4 regions of the Mesorhizobium sp. M0051 genome follow, and region 4 is predicted to be linked to each of the others. Evidence: predicted binding sites of a transcription regulator. Region 4 holds the regulator's gene; each other region holds the start of a gene.
What was found. The regulator PhoB, encoded in region 4, activates phosphate uptake and scavenging genes when phosphate is short. The targets are predictions, from matches to a motif close to TGTCATNNANCTGTCAT.

Region 1 (4,746 bases), on a different contig from region 4:
TGAGCACCAACAAGCGCAACTGGAAGCCTCAGACGGCACTCGTGCACAGCGGAACGCTGCGTTCCGGTTTCGGCGAAACGTCGGAAGCGATTTACCTCACCCAGGGCTACGTCTACGAAACGGCGCAGGCCGCCGAAGCCCGTTTCAAGGGTGAGGAGCCGGGCTTCATCTATTCGCGCTACGCCAATCCGACCGTCGACATGTTCGAAAAGCGCATGTGCGCGCTCGAGGGCGCCGAGGACGCCCGCGCTACTGCCTCCGGTATGGCTGCGGTAACGGCAGCGCTTCTGTGCAGCGCCAAGGCCGGCGACCATATCGTGGCGGCCCGTGCACTGTTCGGCTCCTGCCGGTGGGTGGTCGAGACGCTGGCGCCAAGATACGGCATCGAGGCGACGCTGGTCGACGGCACCGACATCGCCAATTGGGAAAAGGCGGTCAAGCCGAACACCAAGCTGTTCTTTCTGGAAAGCCCGACCAACCCGACGCTGGAGGTGATCGATATCGCCGCGGTTGCCTCGCTCGCCAATTCCATCGGCGCCAGGCTGATCGTCGACAATGTCTTTGCCACGCCCTTGCAACAGAAGCCCTTGCAACTCGGCGCCCACATCGTCGTCTATTCGGCGACCAAGCACATTGACGGCCAGGGGCGCTGTCTCGGCGGCGTCATCCTGTCGGACAAGAAGTGGATCGACGAGAACCTGCATGACTATTTCCGCCACACCGGGCCCAGCCTGTCGCCCTTCAACGCCTGGACGCTGCTGAAGGGCCTGGAGACGCTGCCGCTGCGCGTGCGCCAGCAGACGGAAAGCGCCGGCAAGATCGCGGATTTCCTGGCCGAGCGGCCGGAAATCGCCCGCGTCATCTATCCCGGCCGCGCCGACCACCCGCAGGCTGATGTCGTAGAGAAGCAGATGTCGGGCGGCTCGACGCTGATCTGCCTGGATGTCAAAGGCGGCAAGCAGGCGGCCTTCGCCTTGCAGAACGCGCTCGACATCGTGCTGATCTCCAACAATCTCGGCGATGCCAAGAGCCTGATCACCCATCCGGCGACGACAACTCACAAGAACCTGAGCGATGAGGCGCGCGCCGAACTCGGCATCGGGCCGGGCACGCTCAGACTGTCGGTTGGCCTGGAAGACACCGAAGATCTGCTTGAGGATATCGCGCAGGCGCTAAAGGCCAAATAGCAAGCCTTTGGCTTTCAGGCGCCGGATGGCGTCTCTTCCAGCTTGGCCGCCTTGGTGCCGATGGTCATCGCGTTGCCGCGCCACTCGACGGCACCGCCGAGCCAGCCGCGCGCCCACATCGCAGGCAGGATCAGGTCGCGCGTGGCCATCGCCGCGACCATGCGTGGCGACAGGCACCAGCCCTTTGACCGGGCCAGGACGCACTCGGGAAGGTAGAAGGCTGCCAGTACGGCAATGGCGGTTGCCCAGGGGCTGATGCCTCCGCTTGCCGCCGCGATCAGCGCCAGCACCAGCGGCACCACTGCGCCGGTCAGGATTTCAGGCGTGAAGAACAGCGGAAAGGTGACGCGGCGCAGGCGCGCCCAACGGGCCTGGCGCGACCAGATCTCGCCAAATGTGCGCCGGCCGAGCGGCTGCTCGAAGGGCGCGGCGACGAGATTGACGCGCAGGCCGAGGCCATTGACCAGCTTGGTCGCTGCGGCGTCCTCGGCGATCTCGGCGGCCAGCGCGCGAATGCCGCCATTGGCATCGAGAATCGGCTTGTTCCAGAGCATGCTCTTGCCTTGGGCAAAGCCAAGCCCAAGCGCCTCGCCCGCATATTGCCAGCGCGCCTGCAGCGTGTTGAGGAAAGCGCATTCGACTTCAGCCCAGAAGCCGGCCGGTCGCGAGCCGATTGGCGTCGAGCAGACAAGGCCGGTATTGGGTCGCCATGCAGCCATCAGGTGCTGGACGTAGTCTCTCGGCATCAGCACGTTGGAATCGGCCAGGACAACCCAGTCGTGCCGCGCCGCTTCCCAGCCCTTGACGCAATTGTTGAGCTTCGGATTGGCGCTGATACGGTCGTCGCCGACCAGCAGCCGGGCCGGCACCTTGGGAAACCGGGCAATCGCCCTGTTTATCAGCCTGACCACTGGATCGTCGGCATGGGCAACACAGAAGATCAGCTCGTAACGCGGCCAGTTGAGCGAGAAGGCGCGCTCCAACGTCTCGAGGGTGAACGGCTCAACGCCACGCGACGGCACGACGATCGACACCGGCCGCGGCTTGCCGGCCGGCGGCGCCATAGCGCGGCGCCGTTTCAGACGCGAAGCCGCAAGCACGATGCTGGCGAGATTTGAGAGGATGAGAGCAATTGAAAGCGTGGCGACTACGAGAGTGAGTTCCATCGAGATCCGGTAACTCCAGAAAAACCGGCCCGCCAGAACAATCTAGCCGGCATGACGACTGATCTCAACAGTTCGACAGAGCGCCCGAGTCGCGCGGCATTGATTGGCGCACACCATCATTGATCATTGTCACGTGTCACTTAAATGACATTCTTTGCCGGCACCTGCCCTGCAGACCGCGACGATAGGACGCGCACCGTTGACCGGCCACCACGGAGCGCCGAAAGTTGCCGGATTGTATTGGAGCCGCTTATGTACAGCGCCGTCACGCGCAACATCGAAGTGCAGGTCAGGCCGTTCTATCTGGAGGATCGCTCGGATCCGTCCGAGAACCGCTATGTCTGGGGCTATCAGATAACGATCGACAATCAGTCGGACGATTCCGTCCAGCTGTTGTCGCGCTATTGGCACATCACCGATGGCACTGGGCGGGTCGAAGAGGTACGCGGCCCCGGCGTCGTCGGCGACCAGCCCGAACTCAATCCCGGCGACAGCTACCAGTACACGTCCGGTTGCCCGCTCTCGACACCGTCCGGCATCATGGTCGGGCACTACACGATGCGCAACAAGCGGGGCGAGACGTTCGACATCGCCATCCCCGCATTTTCACTCGACCTGCCGGGGACGCGTCGGACCGTGAATTAGCGTCCTTCTCCCGTCGCTATACGGGAGAAGGAAGGGACACTCTACTGCGCCGCAAACTCCGCCGGGTCGAAGTCATATTGCTTCGAGCAGAATTCGCAGGCGACGTGGATGCCGCCGTCCTCGGTGCTGTCCTTGATCTCCTGGGCGGAAAAACCCTCGAGGATGCCGCGGATCTTGTCCCGGGAGCACGAGCACAGGTCGGCGACCGGAACGCCGCCGAAAACGCGCACGCCATGCTCGTGGAACAGCCTGTAGAGCAGCCGCTCGGCGCCGATGGTCGGATCGATCAGTTCAGTCGGCTCGGTGGTGCCGAGCAGCGCCAGCAACTCCTGCCAGGAATTGTCGGCCGGATCGTGGATCTCCTCGCGCGGATCGCCATCGCCGCCCGGCAGATCCGGCACGCGCATGCGCTCGGGCGACTGTGGCAGGAACTGCGCCAGGATGCCACCGGCGCGCCACTGCTCACGGGTGCCGCCCGGGCCGGGCGTCAAGAGCTTGGCCACCGACAGCCTGAGATCGGTCGGAATCTGCTCCGACTGACGGAAATAGGTACGCGCCGCATCTTCCAGCGTCTCGCCGTCGAGTTGGACGATACCCTGATAGCGCTGCGTGTGGGCGCCCTGATCGATGGTCAGCGCCAGCACGCCCGTGCCGAGCAGGGTCTGCTGGGACGTTTCGCCCGCCGCGACCAGCGCCTCCAGCCGGTCGGCATCGAAACGTGCATAGGCGCGCAGCGCCGAGGGCGTGGAAAAATCCGCGACCAGCATGTCGACAGGCCCGTCGGTGCGGGTCTGCAGGATGAACTTGCCCTCGAATTTGAGCGAGGTGCCGAGCAGCACCGTCAGCACGCACGCCTCCGCCAGCAGCCGGGCGACCGGCTCGGGATAATCGTGGCGGCTGAGGATGGCATCGAGCATCGGCCCGAGTTGGACGGTGCGGCCGCGCACGTCGAGCGGGCCGACTTCGAAGGGCACGACATGATCGTCGCCGGCGTAGCCGAATTCGCCGAGTTTGGGGTGATGTTCAGTCACTCGATAGGTTTCCAACATAACAAAGCTCCAGGGCGCGGCCATGCCGCCCTCTCGGGAGCATGCGTCGAAACGCGCTTGATTTGCGTGATGCGGCGCAAATAGGCATCACGCGCCCGGAGATCAAGCTCCCAGAGATCAAGCTCCCAGAGATCAAGCGCCGAGGCACCAGGCGAGCACGGCCTTCTGGGCATGGAGCCGGTTCTCGGCCTCGTCGAAGACCACCGAGTGCGGCCCGTCGATGACTTCGTCGGTCACCTCTTCGCCGCGATGCGCCGGCAGGCAGTGCATGAACAGCGCGTCCGGCTTGGCCCTGGCCATGAGCTTGGCATTGACCTGGTAGGGCGAGAACACGTTGTGGCCGCGGGCGCGATGCTCCTGGCCCATCGACACCCAGCAATCGGTGACGATGCAGTCGGCCTGGTCGACAGCTTCCTCGGGCGAACGGGTGAAATGCAGCTTGCCGCCATGCGCCTGCGACCAGTCGATATGCTTTTGTGCCGGTTCGCTTCCCTCGGGGACGGCGACGTTGAGATTGAAGCGGAAGCGCGCAGAGGCCTCGAGCAGCGAATGCAGCACATTGTTGCCGTCGCCGGTCCAGGCGATGGTTTTGCCGGCGACCGGACCTCGATGCTCCTCGAACGTCATGATATCGGCCATCAGCTGGCAGGGATGGGTGTCGTCAGTCAGTCCGTTGATCACCGGCACGGTTGCGTTCTC
Region 2 (4,746 bases), on a different contig from region 4:
GATCCTGCACTGATCGTTTTTCCACGGACGCAAGAAGCCCGGCCGAAACTTTGGCCGGGCTCTTTTCGTATGGATCGCCAGGATGTGAGGCAGATGTGTTGCGCCGGAGCGCCACCGCAGGGCTGCCGTCGATGAAGAAGCCCTGGCGATGTCTCGGCCTGGTGGTTGCGGTGGTGACGTTGACGGTTGCGCTGGGTGCGTTGGTGCCGCGGCCGCTGTGGCGGTCGGCCGCCGCGGCAGCACCCGCCGCCACCCACCGCATCCTGGTGTTGAAGAACCCGATCCACACCGACATCGCCATTCCGATCGACGATGCCGTGCGCCAGCGCTTCCACTTCCTGGTCGACGCCGGCATACCCGCCGATAGCCCGGAGGTGCGCTACATCGTCTTCGGCTGGGGTGGCCGCGCCTTCTATCTGGAGACGCCGACATGGTCTGAGTTGAAGGCTGTGCCGGTGATGAAGGCACTGACCGTCGATGCGTCGGTCATGCATGTCGAGGTCGCCGGCGACATCATCAAGGGTCCCGACATTGCCGGCTTCGACATCGGCGAGGAGCGCTTTGCGGCGCTGCTCGATTTCATCGATACGAGTTTTCAGCGGGATCCGACGGGTCCGACCCTTGTTCCGGGCGCGGCCTATTCCAGGTTCGACGGCTTCTACGAAGCCAATGGCCATTTTAACGCATTGGTCGGCTGCAACACGTGGACGGCGGCTGCCTTGCGCATCGCCGGCCTGCGCACCGGCTGGTGGAACCCGCTGCCCGTATCGCTTGGCCTGTCGATGCGGCTTTACAATTAGCGTGGGCATTCCGCGAATTGGCAAGCGTCGCGTTCCTTCACACCCCCCTCTGTCCTGCCGGACATCTCCGGCAGGACAGAGGGGGGTGCTGTCCCACCAACCGATTGTGCTTGTACGCTCAGCGTCGAATGATCTTCTGAGCCCGCCACCCATAGAGCCAGTCCAAATCCGCCGCGAGTTTTTCCGACGAGCGGATTTTCAGGAACACATTGCGCGCGATCGCCACTGGGCCCGCGGCATGCCAGGCAAGGCGGTTGATGGCGCCGCGGCGTGCGACCCTGGCGACGCGCGGCCGCCGCAGGTTCTCCCAGATTTGTAGGCTTTGTGCCGGATCGGCAGGGAAGTCGGCAATGATATCGGCAAGTGTCGCCGCATCCTCGATCGCCATGGCCGCGCCTTGCGCTGCGAACGGCGTCATCGCATGTGCGGCGTCGCCGATCAGCGCGATGCCGTCCGGCATTGTCCAGGGTCGCTTCTGGTCGACCGTATGAAGCGGCCAGGTCAGCCACGGGCCAGCCCCTTCCACCAGTCTTGCAAGGCCAGGCGCGGTGCCGCGCACTGCGCCGGCGAGGATGCCGGGATCGGCATGGCCGGACCAGCCTTCGGCAATGCGTTCGCCCTTGGTGAAGGCGACGAGATTGAAGGCGTCACCCCCGCTGACGGGATAGGCGACCATATGGAAGCCCCGGTGCAGGAAGGTGGTGACGCAGTCCGGAGCGCCGATCGCCGCGAACGCCTGCCCTGCGGCACTCAGCGCGGCAATGGTCGTGCGCCAGGCCAGTTCGCCGGAAAAGCGACTTCTTGGCGAGGCAGCCCCCTTTGCCGCGTCGACAAGCCCGCGCACCGAGGACCAAACGCCATCGGCGCCGACCAGCAGGAACCCCTCGGCCGCGATGGATTTGCCGTCGATCTCAACCGTCGCGGTGATGCCATGGGCTCCGGTGGCAAAACCGTGGAGGCGGGCCCCAGTGACGATCTTGATGTCGGCGATCTCGTCGGCACGCGCCATCAGTGCACTCTGCAGGTCGGCCCTGTGGGCGACGAGATAGGGCAGCTGCCAGCGCGTCTCGGCGACTTGCCCCAACGGCACGCGTGCCAGTTCGCGCAGCGTCGCTGCGTCCTTCAAGACCACGGCTTCCGGCCGCACCGCTGCCGGCAGCAGCCGGTCGAGCACTCCAAGCTGGCCCAGGATGCGCGTCGCGTTGGGAGAAAGCTGGAGGCCGGCGCCTACTGCTTCCAGGCGTTGAGCCTGTTCGAACACCTGCACGGAATAGCCGTGTTTGGCGAAAACAAGCGCTGCGGTCAGCCCGGCGACGCCCGCCCCGGCGATGAGAATTTGCCGGGAACGCATGTCGTTCATCGAGCTTGTCGCGAAAAGAATCAGGCAGCCTGGTCGATATAGATGCAGCCGGCCGGCAGCGTTTCCGTCGCCTTCAGCTTGGGCGAATAGCGGTACAGCGTCGAGCAATAGGGGCAGACTTTTTCATTGTCGTCGCCCATGTCGAGAAACACATGCGGGTGATCGAAAGGCGGGTTGGCGCCCGTGCACATGAATTCCTTGACGCCGATGTCGATAGCCGGGTAGCCCGCATCGTTCTGGAAGTGGGGAATGGAACCGCCTGCCATCGTCGTCTCCTTAACGCAGTCTCTTCTGCATCTGGATCATAACAGGCGTCTTTGCAAGTTCGATGAAATGAAACTGTCGCAAAAGCCTGTCAGAGGATAAGTTAAGCCGGTTAACGCATGACCCGGAAAACCGACTTCGGTTTTCGGAAGGGATCATGCGTTGCCCTGGAGTGGTAGAGCGTCCTTTGCGCGTCCTCGAGGACGCGCGGCGCCCTAGCCGGCAGACTGTGTGGAAGAGCGGAATATGAACGAACTGAAGCCGGTGCAGAGCGAATTCATCAACGTCGAGGCGGCAAGCCCGGAAGGCGGCAATCCGGATCGTTTCGTCAATCGCGAATTTTCCTGGCTGCAGTTCAACCGGCGCGTTCTCGAAGAATCGCTGAACCTCAATCATCCGCTGCTGGAGCGTGTCCGTTTCCTGTCGATCTCGGCCGCCAATCTCGACGAGTTCTTCATGGTGCGCGTCGCCGGCCTCGCCGGCCAGGTGCGCGAAGGCATCGTGCTGAAAAGTCCTGACGGGCGCACCCCCGAACAGCAGCTGGAACAGCTGCTGCGCGAGGTCGAGCGGCTGCAGGAAGACCAGCAGAAGAGCCTGTCTGCGCTCACGGTGCTGCTCAACAAGGAGGGCATCGAGACCATTACCCGCGACGCGCTCACCAAGGACGAGAAAATCTGGCTGGAAGACCATTTCCAGGAGCAGGTGTTTCCGGTGCTGACACCGCTGTCGATCGACCCGGCGCACCCGTTCCCGTTCATCCCCAATCTCGGCTTCTCGATGGCGCTGCAACTGCGTCATCGCAAGAACGGCGAAGAGATGAGCGCGCTGCTGCGCCTGCCGGTGGCGCTCAAGCGCTTCATCCGTCTGCCGGACCGCAAACGCCATGTCCGCTTCATCCCGCTGGAAGAAGCGGTCGGCCTGTATATCGGCAAGCTCTTCCCTGGCTATGAGGTCAAGGGCTCGGGCACGTTCCGCATCATCCGCGACAGCGATATCGAGGTCGAGGAGGAGTCCGAGGATCTAGTGCGCCTGTTCGAGACGGCGCTGAAGCGGCGCCGCCGCGGTTCGGTGATCCGGATCGAGTTCGACATACTGATGCCGGCGGAACTGCGCGATTTCGTCGCTGGCGAGCTTGGCGTCTCGTCGAGCCGCATCAGCGTGCTCACCGGTCCGCTGGCGCTCAGCCAGATTTCCGAAATCGTCGCCGTTCCCCGCGACGATCTCAAATTCACCCCCTACAATCCGCGCTTTCCCGAACGCATTCGCGAGCACGGCGGCGACTGTTTCGCCGCCATCCGCGAGAAGGACATCGTCGTCCACCATCCGTATGAATCCTTCGATGTGGTGGTGCAGTTCCTGCGTCAGGCGATGGCAGACCCGGAAGTGGTGGCGATCAAGCAGACGCTTTACCGCACCTCCAATGACAGCCCGATCGTGCGCGCGCTGGTCGACGCGGCCGAGGCCGGCAAATCGGTCACGGCGCTGGTCGAGCTCAAGGCGCGCTTCGACGAGGAAGCCAACATCCGCTGGGCGCGCGACCTGGAGCGTGCAGGCGTGCAGGTCGTGTTCGGGTTTCTCGAACTGAAGACACATGCGAAGATGTCGCTGGTGGTGCGGCGCGAGGACGGCAAGTTGCGCAACTATGTGCACCTCGGCACCGGCAACTACCATCCGGTCACCGCCCGCATTTACACCGACCTGTCCTTCTTCACCACCGATCCGACGATTGCCCGCGATGTCGCCCAGCTCTTCAATTTCATCACCGGTTATGCCGAGCCGACGGACGAAATGCGTCTGGCGATCTCGCCGTTCACGCTGAGAAGCCGCATCCTGAAGCACGTTGCCGATGAGATTGCCTATGCCGTGGAAGGCAAGCCGGCGCGCATCTGGATGAAGATGAATGCGCTCGTTGACCCGATCATCATCGACGCGCTCTATGATGCCAGCCGCGCCGGAGTCGAGATCGACCTTGTCGTGCGCGGCATCTGCTGCCTGCGGCCGCAGGTTCCGGGCCTTTCGGAGAACATTCGTGTAAAATCGATCGTCGGAAGGTTTCTCGAGCACAGCCGCATCTATTGCTTCGGCAACGGTCACGGCCTGCCGTCGGACGAGGCTGTCGTCTACATCTCGTCGGCGGACCTCATGCCGCGCAATCTCGACCGCCGCGTCGAAACCATGGTGCCGATCATCAACCCAACTGTGCATGAACAGATCCTTGGCCAGATCATGCTTGGCAACATCATGGACAATCAGCAAAGTTTCGACGTATTGGCTGATGGAACTTCCCGGCGCGTGGTGCTGGAGGAGGGCGAGGAACCGTTC
Region 3 (4,746 bases), on a different contig from region 4:
AACCAGCCATTGGCCGTCGTTGCCGTCGAGAAGGTGGCGCCGACATCGGCCACCGAGGGATCGCCGCATTTCAAAAGCACTTCCCACTTGCCCTTGGTGGCAGTGAAATCGCCGCCATCCTCCGATATCTCGATGATGTGGCCGAAGGTGTTTTCGGCGCGCGGGTTGGCGGCATCGACCTGGTCGGCCTTGCGCTTCGAATTGTTGGTCAGCATGACATAGACCTTTCCGTTGACACCATTGGGCTGGATGTCTTCGGGGCGGTCCATCTTGGTGGCGCCGAGCAGGTCGGCGGCGCGCCGTGTCTCGATCAGCACGTCGGCCTGGCTGGCAAAGCCGTTTTCGGTCGTCAGCGGCGCCTGGCCGAAGACGATCGGCAGCCATTCGACCGAACCGTCCTCGGCGAACTTGGCGACATGCAGCGTGCCGTCGTCGAGCAGATCCTTGTTGGCGGCATGGTCGTTCGGATCGAACGTACCCTTGGTGACGAATTTGTAGACATAGTCGAAGCGCTCGTCGTCGCCGAGATAGAAGACGACGCGGCCATCTTTGGCGACGATCGATTCGGCGCCCTCGTGCTTGAAGCGGCCCATGGCGGTGCGCTTCCTCGGCGTCGAGGTCGGGTCGTTGACATCGACCTCGACGATCCAGCCGAAGCGATTGGCCTCGTTGGGCTCCTTGGCAAGGTCGAAACGGTCGTAATGTGCGGCCCACTCATAGGCGCCTTCGGGAATGCCCAGGCGTTTGTAGTTGGCGGCCTCCTTGTGGCCCTCCGGCAGGTCGCCGGAGAAATAGCCGTGGATGTTCTCCTCGGCCATCACATAGGTGCCCCAGGGGGTGACACCGCCGGCGCAGTTGTTGAACGTGCCGAACACCTTGGTGCCGGACGGGTCGGCATTGGTCTTGACGCGGTCGTGGCCGGCGACCGGACCGGACAGCGCCATTTCGGTGTTGGAGGTGATGCGGCGGTTGAGCTTGCCGTCGCGCACCACCTGCCATTTGCCCGAGACCTTGCGGATCTCGACGATGGTGCCGCCGTGGGCTGCCATCTCGACATCGACCTGCTCCTTAGAGAGCGGTGCGACCTCGGCCGACTTCTTGCCGTCCTTGTCGACGATCCTGACGATGCCCGGGAACATCAGATGCGGGTTGGTGTATTCGTGGTTGACGACCAGCAGGCCGTGTTCGGCCGAACCGTCGATCGGGAGATAGCCGACATAGTCGTTGTTGTAGCCGAATTGTTTCGCCTGCGCCTGCGCCGACTGTTTCGTCGGGTCGAACTCCGGTGAATCGGCAAACAGCGGATCGCCCCAGCGTAACAGCACATCGGCGTCGTAGCCGGGTGCAACATGGTGCTTGTCGTCGATGCCGGCCTCCAACTCGTCGAACGCGAAGGCGGAGCCTTCTGCGGCCCGGGCCTCGTCCGCACTGACCAGCGCCAGCGGACTAACGGTTGCGGCGATGGCCGAGACGGCCAGTGAACCTTTGAGGAAGCCACGGCGCGAGAACCGCGCGGCGATGATCTCGCCCATGGTGCGGTTGTCCGTAGGGTTGGTTGCGGGGCCGTCGTTTTCCTCGAGCAGGCTGGTGCGGAATCGGGCGTCGGGGGAGCGTTTTTCGGTCATTTGGGACTTGCCTCTGGCTTTGGGCGATGGCTGGAGCGTGTTGCCTGTTTAACCCCTTATAGCCGGTCGATCACATTTTCGTGACATCTCCAGTCGCTTTCACCGGATTTCACGACCCGCCAGCCGACCCTTTTCGCAACCGAGCGACGCGAGGGACCAAAGTCCTGCTCAGGCCGAGCAAAGGTCCCTGTCGGCGCGGCATTGGTCGTGGGCCCCCTATGCCAAGGCCACTATGCCGGCAATAGTCGGCCGCTTGCCAAAGCCGGCATCGGCCTGATGTATAGGAGGATCCGTGATGCGCGGATCGACCCCCGCCCGCTTTCGTTGGCTGGCTCTGAGAGCAACATCGGCATTGGCGCTGGCTGTCGCCCCCTATCAACTCGCCTTCAACGGCTCCGCGCCCGGCCTCATTGCCGCAGCCGCACACGCCAAGGATAGCGGACATGATGGTGGCGCTGGTGGAAGCGGCGGAAGCGGCGGCAGCGGAAACAGCGGCAATTCCGGGTCTGGTGGCGGCGACGACGGCGCCAGCAACGATCATAGCGCCACCGACAATTCCGGATCCGGAAAAAGCCAAAACGATGGCGGAGCCGGCCATCATGTCAACGCGGCCACTGGCGACAAGGTTGACGTGGATCGCAACAAGATCGAGGTACAGCATCCCGATGGCACCACCGAAGAGATCGCGAACGGCCGTTTCGAGATGAAGGATGCGCTCGGCCGAACGATCGTCGAACGTGCAGCGACGGCGCGCGATTACAGTCGTCTTCAGGCTTTGTGAGGCAGGCCACCCAGGCAACGGCCTGCTTCGCAGTCACCTCCGCCGCCCCCGGCGGAGGTGACTTGATGTTCGGCGTTTGCCGTCGTCAGGCATCATGGAAACCCAGTATCCCGCTCGACGATGGCGATCGCGGCGCCGTTCATACAAAGCTAATATAGCATGCGATTAGGACTTTAGTCCAATCTTGCGCTTGCAAAGGTCCTGGGTGACAACGGCAACGGTCGGCGGTCGCTTCCGGGCACCGCGTCTTTCGGCGATGTTGGTTGCAACTGCAACGTTGAGGGTGGGCGCGCCGGGCTCAATCGACGGAGATCAGGATGCACAGATCGCTCACAACGCCTTGTTGCCGGCTTGCGCTTAGATCCGCGGCTGCGCTGGCGTTGACCATCGCTCCCTATCAAATTGCCTTCCACGGCTCCGTACCCGCGATTTACGGCGCCAGCGCACAGGCCGGCAAGGGTGGCGGCAACGGCGGCGGCGGTGGAAACGGCGGTGGCGGAAATGGCGGCGGCGGCAATAGCGGTAGCAGTGGCGGCAACAGCAGCAGCAGCAGCGGGAATGGCAACAGTGGCAATGCCGGCAAGTCGGGTGCCAACAAGGGTAAGAACGGCAACAGCGCGAGCCATGTCAATGCAACGACCGGCGACGAGGTCGACGTGACAGGCAACAAGATCACGATCCGGCATCCCGACGGCATAACGGAAAAGCTCGAGAACGGTCGTTTCAGGATGGAGGATGCGCTCGGTCGCACGATCATCGACCGCCGGGCCACACCAGCCGACGTCGGCCGTCTCAAGGCCTTGTGAAGCCGACCAACAGGCAACGGCCGGCCTCACACGTCACCTCCGTCGCCCCCGGCGGAGGTGACCTCGTTTGGGGGTTTAAGACTGGTTGCGGTCGCGCAGCTCACGCATCATCAAAGCCGCTTCGGTGCGGTTGCGCACATTGAGTTTCGACAGCACCCCGGTCATGTGATGCTTGACGGTCTTCTCCTGCAGCTCCAGCCGCAACGCGACTTCCTTGTTGCTTAGCCCCTCCGCCACCAGCCGCAGAATTTCCGTCTGCCGTTCCGTGAGTTGCCGCAGCCGGTCCGCATTGCCGTTGGTCGGATGCTGGGACTGGAGATCCGAAAGCAGGCGAGCCGAGAGCGTCGGCGAAAGATAGCTTTCGCCGGCCGCCACGCTGCGCAGGATATCGGCAAGCGCGCGCGATCCGATGCCTTTGAGCACATAGCCGCACACCCCTGCATTCAGGGCCATGGTCACATCGGCATTGGCCTCCGAAACGGTCAGCATGACTATCTTCTGGGCGGGATGGCCGGCGAGGATCCCCGCAACCGCGGCCAGGCCGCCGCCCGGCATCGAAATATCGAGCAGCAATATGTCCGGCCGAACGGTCGAGACGATGCGTTCGGCATCCTGCGCCGTGGCACCCTCGCCAACCATATCGAAGCCTCCGATCTCCGATAGGCTGCGCGTCACACCTTCGCGGAAGAGGGGATGATCGTCGACAATGGCGATGCGAATGACACCAGTCATGCTTGCTCCTCGACCGATAGACGGATTACCAGACGCGTGCCTTGCGGCCCGGTCAAGGTTTCAAACTGGCCGCCAATGCTTTCGACCCGCTCTCTGAGGCCGGCGAGCCCGAGGCCCTCGTCCCGTGCCGGATCGAAGCCTGGCCCGGCATCCGATACTTCAACGTAAAGCCTGCCACCCTTCATTCCGGCACTCACCGCCTGATCCTTGCCTCGCGCGTGGCGATAGGCGTTGTTCAGCCCTTCCTGCACGAACCGATAGATACTGATCTTCTCCGACGCGCCGGGCTCTGGCAACTGTCCGGCCAGCGTGAGGGTCACGGACGTTCCCGTCCTCAGCTGGTGTTCGTTGACCGCCAGCCGCAGAATGTCGTTTGCGGCAGCCGTCTCGATCTGCGGCAGGACGAGGCCGGTGCAGATACCGCGTATCTCGCGCAACGCATCCTCCAGTGTCTTGCGGATCATTGCGACCTCGGTGGAGCGGCTTTCGCCCGAATGGCCATCGCCGGAAAACACCGGACTATCCATGCGCAGCGCCGCCAGGGCCACGAGTTGTGCCGGACCGTCATGCAGATCGGCGCCGATTCGGCGCAAATACCTTTCGTTGAGCGCGGTGGCGCGACGGGACGCCCGCTGCACGCGCACTCGCAAGGCGCTGTTCTGCGTCACCAGGCCCTGCAGCTCCGACACCTGGCGGCGCAGCGCCCCGCGCTGATCGTCGATGGTGCGGCTGCCGCGCAGGACGATGCCCGACAGGAGCAGGAAGGCCGCCAGCGTCGCGCCGGCGACGATCAGCCAGCTTG
Region 4 (4,746 bases):
TCGGCTGCACGACCTGGGAAGTGACCCGCCGCGTCGTCATTCCCTACACGAGGATCGGCATCATGGGCGGCGTCATGCTCGGCCTTGGCCGCGCGCTGGGCGAAACCATGGCGGTCACCTTCGTCATCGGAAACGCGCACCGCATCTCAACCTCGCTGTTCGCGCCGGCAACGACGATCTCCGCGACCATCGCCAATGAGTTCACCGAAGCCGTCGGCGACCTCTACACCTCTTCGCTGGTGGCGCTCGGCCTGATCCTGTTCGTCATCACCTTCCTGATCCTTGCCATCGCCCGCTACATGCTGATGCGCATCGACGCCCGCACCGGAGCCTGACCGATGTCGACAGCCACATCGCTTCACCAGAGCCGCAAGAGGAAGAATGCCGTGATGATGACGCTGTGTGTCACCGCGGCGGGCATCGGACTTGCCTGGCTGGCGCTCATCCTCGGCGCGCTGGTCTACAAGGGCGCGGCCGGCCTGTCCCTTGACGTCTTCACGCAGATGACGCCGCCTCCCGGCGACGCCGGCGGCCTGCTCAACGCCATCTATGGCAGCGTGGTCATGACGATCATCGCCGTCATCGTCGGCACGCCGATCGGAGTGCTGGCCGGCACCTACATGGCCGAATACGGTCGCTTTTCCAGGCTGACCACCGTGGTGCGCTTCATCAACGACATCCTGCTGTCGGCGCCGTCGATCATCATCGGCCTGTTCGTCTACGAACTTATGGTGCGGCCGATGGGGCATTTCTCGGCAATCGCCGGTGCTGTCGCGCTCACCATCCTCGTCATTCCGGTGGTGGTACGCACCACCGAAGACATGCTCAATTTGGTGCCGAACGCCTTGCGCGAAGCCGGCACCGCGATCGGCGCACCGCGCTGGGTGGTCATCAAGTCGGTCGCCTACCGCGCCGCGCTATCGGGCATTGTCACCGGCATATTGCTGTCGATCGCCCGTATCTCCGGCGAGACGGCACCACTGCTCTTCACGGCGCTCAACAACCAGTTCTGGTCGAGCAATCTCAACGCGCCGATGGCCAGCCTGCCTGTCACCATCTTCCAGTTCGCTCTCAGCCCCTACGAGGAATGGCAGCAACTGGCATGGACCGGCGCACTCATCATCACATTGACGGTTCTTGCGCTCAGCATCGTTGCGCGCAGCCTGACCGGACGCAGAGAGGACAAATGAGCCAGATGTTGTCTCCAGACATGACGATCGCCGCCGAGGCCACCGCCAAGGCCAAGATCGAGGTCAAGAACCTCAACTTCTACTACGGCCAATCGAAGGCGCTGAAGGACATTACGCTGTCCTTGCCGGAGCGCAGCGTCACCGCCTTCATCGGGCCTTCGGGCTGCGGGAAGTCGACGCTGCTGCGCGTCTTCAACCGCATCTACGAGCTCTATCCCAAGCAGACGGCCGAAGGTCAGGTGCTGCTCGACGGCCAGAACGTTCTCGACCGCTCGCAGGACCTCAACCTGCTGCGCACCAAGATCGGCATGGTGTTCCAGAAGCCGACGCCATTTCCGATGTCGATCTATGAAAACATCGCGTTCGGCATCAGGCTCTACGAGAAGCTGAACAAGTCGGAGATGGACGGCCGCGTCGAGCAGGCGCTGAAGCGCGCGGCACTCTGGACCGAGGTCAAGGACAAGCTTGACGCCAGCGGCCTCAGCCTCTCCGGCGGTCAGCAGCAGCGGCTCTGCATCGCCCGCACCGTAGCGGTGAAGCCGGAAGTCATCCTGCTCGACGAGCCCGCTTCGGCGCTCGACCCGCTGTCGACCGCCAAGATCGAGGAGCTCATCGACGAGTTGCAAGCCGATTACACGATCGTCATCGTCACCCACAACATGCAGCAGGCGGCGCGCGTATCGAAGCAGACGGCCTTCATGTATCTGGGCGAGCTGGTCGAGTTCGACCGCACGGAGAGGATATTCACGTCGCCCCGCGAGAAGCGCACGCAGGACTACATCACCGGCCGCTTCGGCTGAGCTCAGGCATACGAGGAACAGGATCATGAGCGAACATACAGTCGCTTCTTTCGACGAGGATCTCGGTCAGATCAGCAAGCTCATCAGCGACATGGGCGATCTCGCCAGCTCGATGGTCGGCGGTGCGACCAAGGCGCTCTTGAATTCCGACAACGCCTTGGCACAGCGCGTCGTCTCCGATGATGCGATCATGGACGCGCGCCAGCGCGAGCTCGACGACCGCGCAATCACGCTGATCGCCAAGCGGCAGCCGATGGCCGATGATCTGCGCCATGTCGTCGGTTCTATCCGCATGGCCGGCGATCTCGAACGCATCGGCGACCTTGCCAAGAACATCGCCAAGCGTGTCGGCACTGTCGGCCTCAGCGTCACGCCGCGCGACCTTTCGCACTCGATCGATGGAATGGCACAACTGGTGCTGATCCAGGTGCAGGGCGTCATCGAGGAATATGCGGCGCGTGACGCCGCCGCGCTGGCGAAACTGCGTGCCGACGACGAACGCATCGACGTCAAATACACCTCCGTGTTCCGCGAGCTTCTCACCTATATGATGGAAGACCCGCGCAACATCACCGCGTGCACGCATCTTTTGTTCTGCGCCAAGAACCTCGAGCGCATCGGCGACCATGTCACCAACATCGCGGAAAATGCCTATTATGTTTTGACCGGCACGCAGCTGCCGGCCAATCGTCCGAAACAGGACGAGACGACAATGTCCGCGCCCGCGGCATGACGACAGGGGTAACCAGCCGATGATCGCGCCACGCATCATGGTGGTGGAGGACGAGGAGCCGCTAGGCGTGCTGCTCCGTTACAATCTGGAGTCCGAGGGCTATCAGGTCGAGGTCGTGACGCGCGGCGACGAGGCCGAGATCCGGCTGCAGGAGAACGTGCCTGACCTTCTGGTGCTCGACTGGATGGTACCGGCGGTCTCCGGCATCGAACTCTGCCGGCGCCTGCGAATGCGTCCCGAGACCGAGCGGCTGCCGATCATCATGCTGACCGCGCGCGGCGAGGAGAGCGATCGCGTGCGGGGCCTCTCGACCGGCGCCGACGATTATCTGGTAAAGCCGTTTTCGACACCGGAGTTCATGGCCAGGGTCAAGGCGCTGCTGCGCCGTGCCAAGCCGGAACTGCTGTCCAGCGTGCTGAAGGTCGGCGACATCGTGCTCGATCGAGAATCGCACCGGGTCTATCGCAAGAAGAGCGAGATCCGGCTCGGGCCGACCGAATTCCGCCTGCTCGAATTCATGATGCGCCATCCCGGCCGCGTGTTCTCGCGCAGCCAGCTGCTCGACAACGTCTGGGGCGAAACGATCTACATCGACGAACGCACGGTAGACGTGCATGTCGGGCGGCTGCGCAAAGCCGTCAACAACGGCCGCATGCCCGACGTCATCCGCACCATTCGGGGCGCAGGCTACGCGATCAGGGAAGACTAGCCGATAGATCGGAACCAAGGTTCAAATTCGATCAGCAGGTCGTCGCCAATGGCCACGCGATGGCAGACATTCAAGCAGGCGGCATCGAAGTCTAAACTGCCCTTCGCGGTCGCGGGCTCGCGCGTACCTTGACTGGCTGGCGATTGCCTTCCGATCTCCCAATTCGCTTTTCTGCCAGGCTGGCCGCAGGAAGCACGGCCCGTGACACTTTAGTTGGTCACATTGCTATCTTGCCCGCAGACCTCCGATCAAAGTCGCGCGCCTCAAGAAACAATTTGAACTAATATGGCTATGTGCCCGCTAGAGGATGTGGTTTCGCATAAATTCGCAATTTTATTAAAAATTGCATCCGACTAAGAGCGAGTTTCCCTCTTCTTTATTGATTGTATGTGCTCCGAATAGTCAATACGATCTTGGATCTGATGATGATTCCGCGGGAACGATCTCGTTCGTTGCAACGTTGCTTTGAAAGCGGTCGCCGGACGCTGCGCCGAATGATTTGACCAGGTCGGACACTAAAGAGGAAGGATTTCTGATGAGCACGGTCTTAAACGCCAAAGGTATTCCTCTTCCCTACACCGGCGCGTCCAGTCATTGGTTCTCGGCAACCGGAGCCGGGGCCGAACTGCATGGCACTTCAGGCAACGACTCCTTCTGGGGAGACACCGGCGTCTATGTCACGATGTACGGTGGCGCCGGCGATGACTACTATCACCTCTATTCCACCAACAATAAGGCGGTCGAAGATCCCGGGGCCGGGATCGACACGATCGACACCTGGATGAGCTACAAGCTCCCCGACAATTTCGAGAACCTGGTCGTTACCGGCGCCAATCGATATGCGTTCGGAAATGCGTTGGACAACATCATCAAGGGCGGGTCGGGTCATCAGACGCTGGATGGCGGCAAGGGAAATGATGTCCTGATCGGCGGTGACGGCGCCGACACTTTCGCCATCTCCAAAGGAAATGGGAGCGATCTTATCTTCGATTTCGGTGCGACCGATGTGGTGCGCCTTAACGGCTATGACTTCACTTCGTTCGACGCCGTCCGTTCGCAGATGGTTCAGGTGGAATCGAACGTGATGCTGAACCTCGGATCTGACGAGATCCTGGTGTTCAAGAATACGACCATCGACAAGTTGCAGCCCACCCAGTTCGAACTGCCGATAGACAAGTCCGGAATGACGCTGTCCTTCTCCGACGAATTCAACACGCTGAGCCTTCGGGACGGGCAGGACGGCACGTGGAATTCCAATTTCTCGTGGGGCGCGCCGAACGGCAGCACATTGAGCAGCAATGGCGAGTTGCAATG

Region 1: NKJ90_RS08545 (ceramide glucosyltransferase) is a predicted target of PhoB. The motif match lies at 2,487-2,503, and genes of this name have one in related genera.
Region 2: NKJ90_RS32115 (RNA degradosome polyphosphate kinase) is a predicted target of PhoB. The motif match lies at 2,490-2,506, and genes of this name have one in related genera.
Region 3: NKJ90_RS11310 (PhoX family protein) is a predicted target of PhoB. The motif match lies at 1,695-1,711, and genes of this name have one in related genera.

The regions. Positions count from the first base shown of each region.
Region 1 covers NZ_JAMYUT010000006.1:114,567-119,312, forward strand. Annotated here, with positions in the region: gene NKJ90_RS08540 (O-succinylhomoserine sulfhydrylase) at 1-1,187, shown strand, start outside; gene NKJ90_RS08545 (ceramide glucosyltransferase) at 1,202-2,353, opposite strand; gene apaG (Co2+/Mg2+ efflux facilitator ApaG/CorD) at 2,606-2,998, shown strand; gene NKJ90_RS08555 (Hsp33 family molecular chaperone) at 3,040-4,071, opposite strand; gene argF (ornithine carbamoyltransferase) at 4,180-4,746, opposite strand, start outside.
Region 2 covers NZ_JAMYUT010000056.1:1,914-6,659, reverse strand. Annotated here, with positions in the region: gene NKJ90_RS32135 (amino acid ABC transporter ATP-binding protein) at 1-13, shown strand, start outside; gene NKJ90_RS32130 (TIGR02117 family protein) at 132-800, shown strand; gene NKJ90_RS32125 (FAD-dependent monooxygenase) at 919-2,160, opposite strand; gene NKJ90_RS32120 (zinc-finger domain-containing protein) at 2,181-2,426, opposite strand; gene NKJ90_RS32115 (RNA degradosome polyphosphate kinase) at 2,671-4,746, shown strand, end outside.
Region 3 covers NZ_JAMYUT010000009.1:7,769-12,514, forward strand. Annotated here, with positions in the region: gene NKJ90_RS11310 (PhoX family protein) at 1-1,625, opposite strand, end outside; gene NKJ90_RS11315 (hypothetical protein) at 1,921-2,406, shown strand; gene NKJ90_RS11320 (hypothetical protein) at 2,724-3,212, shown strand; gene NKJ90_RS11325 (LuxR C-terminal-related transcriptional regulator) at 3,288-3,944, opposite strand; gene NKJ90_RS11330 (sensor histidine kinase) at 3,941-4,746, opposite strand, start outside.
Region 4 covers NZ_JAMYUT010000017.1:68,259-73,004, forward strand. Annotated here, with positions in the region: gene pstC (phosphate ABC transporter permease subunit PstC) at 1-335, shown strand, start outside; gene pstA (phosphate ABC transporter permease PstA) at 339-1,190, shown strand; gene pstB (phosphate ABC transporter ATP-binding protein PstB) at 1,187-1,990, shown strand; gene phoU (phosphate signaling complex protein PhoU) at 2,016-2,723, shown strand; gene phoB (phosphate regulon transcriptional regulator PhoB) at 2,743-3,432, shown strand; gene eglC (endo-1,3-1,4-beta-glycanase EglC) at 3,968-4,746, shown strand, end outside.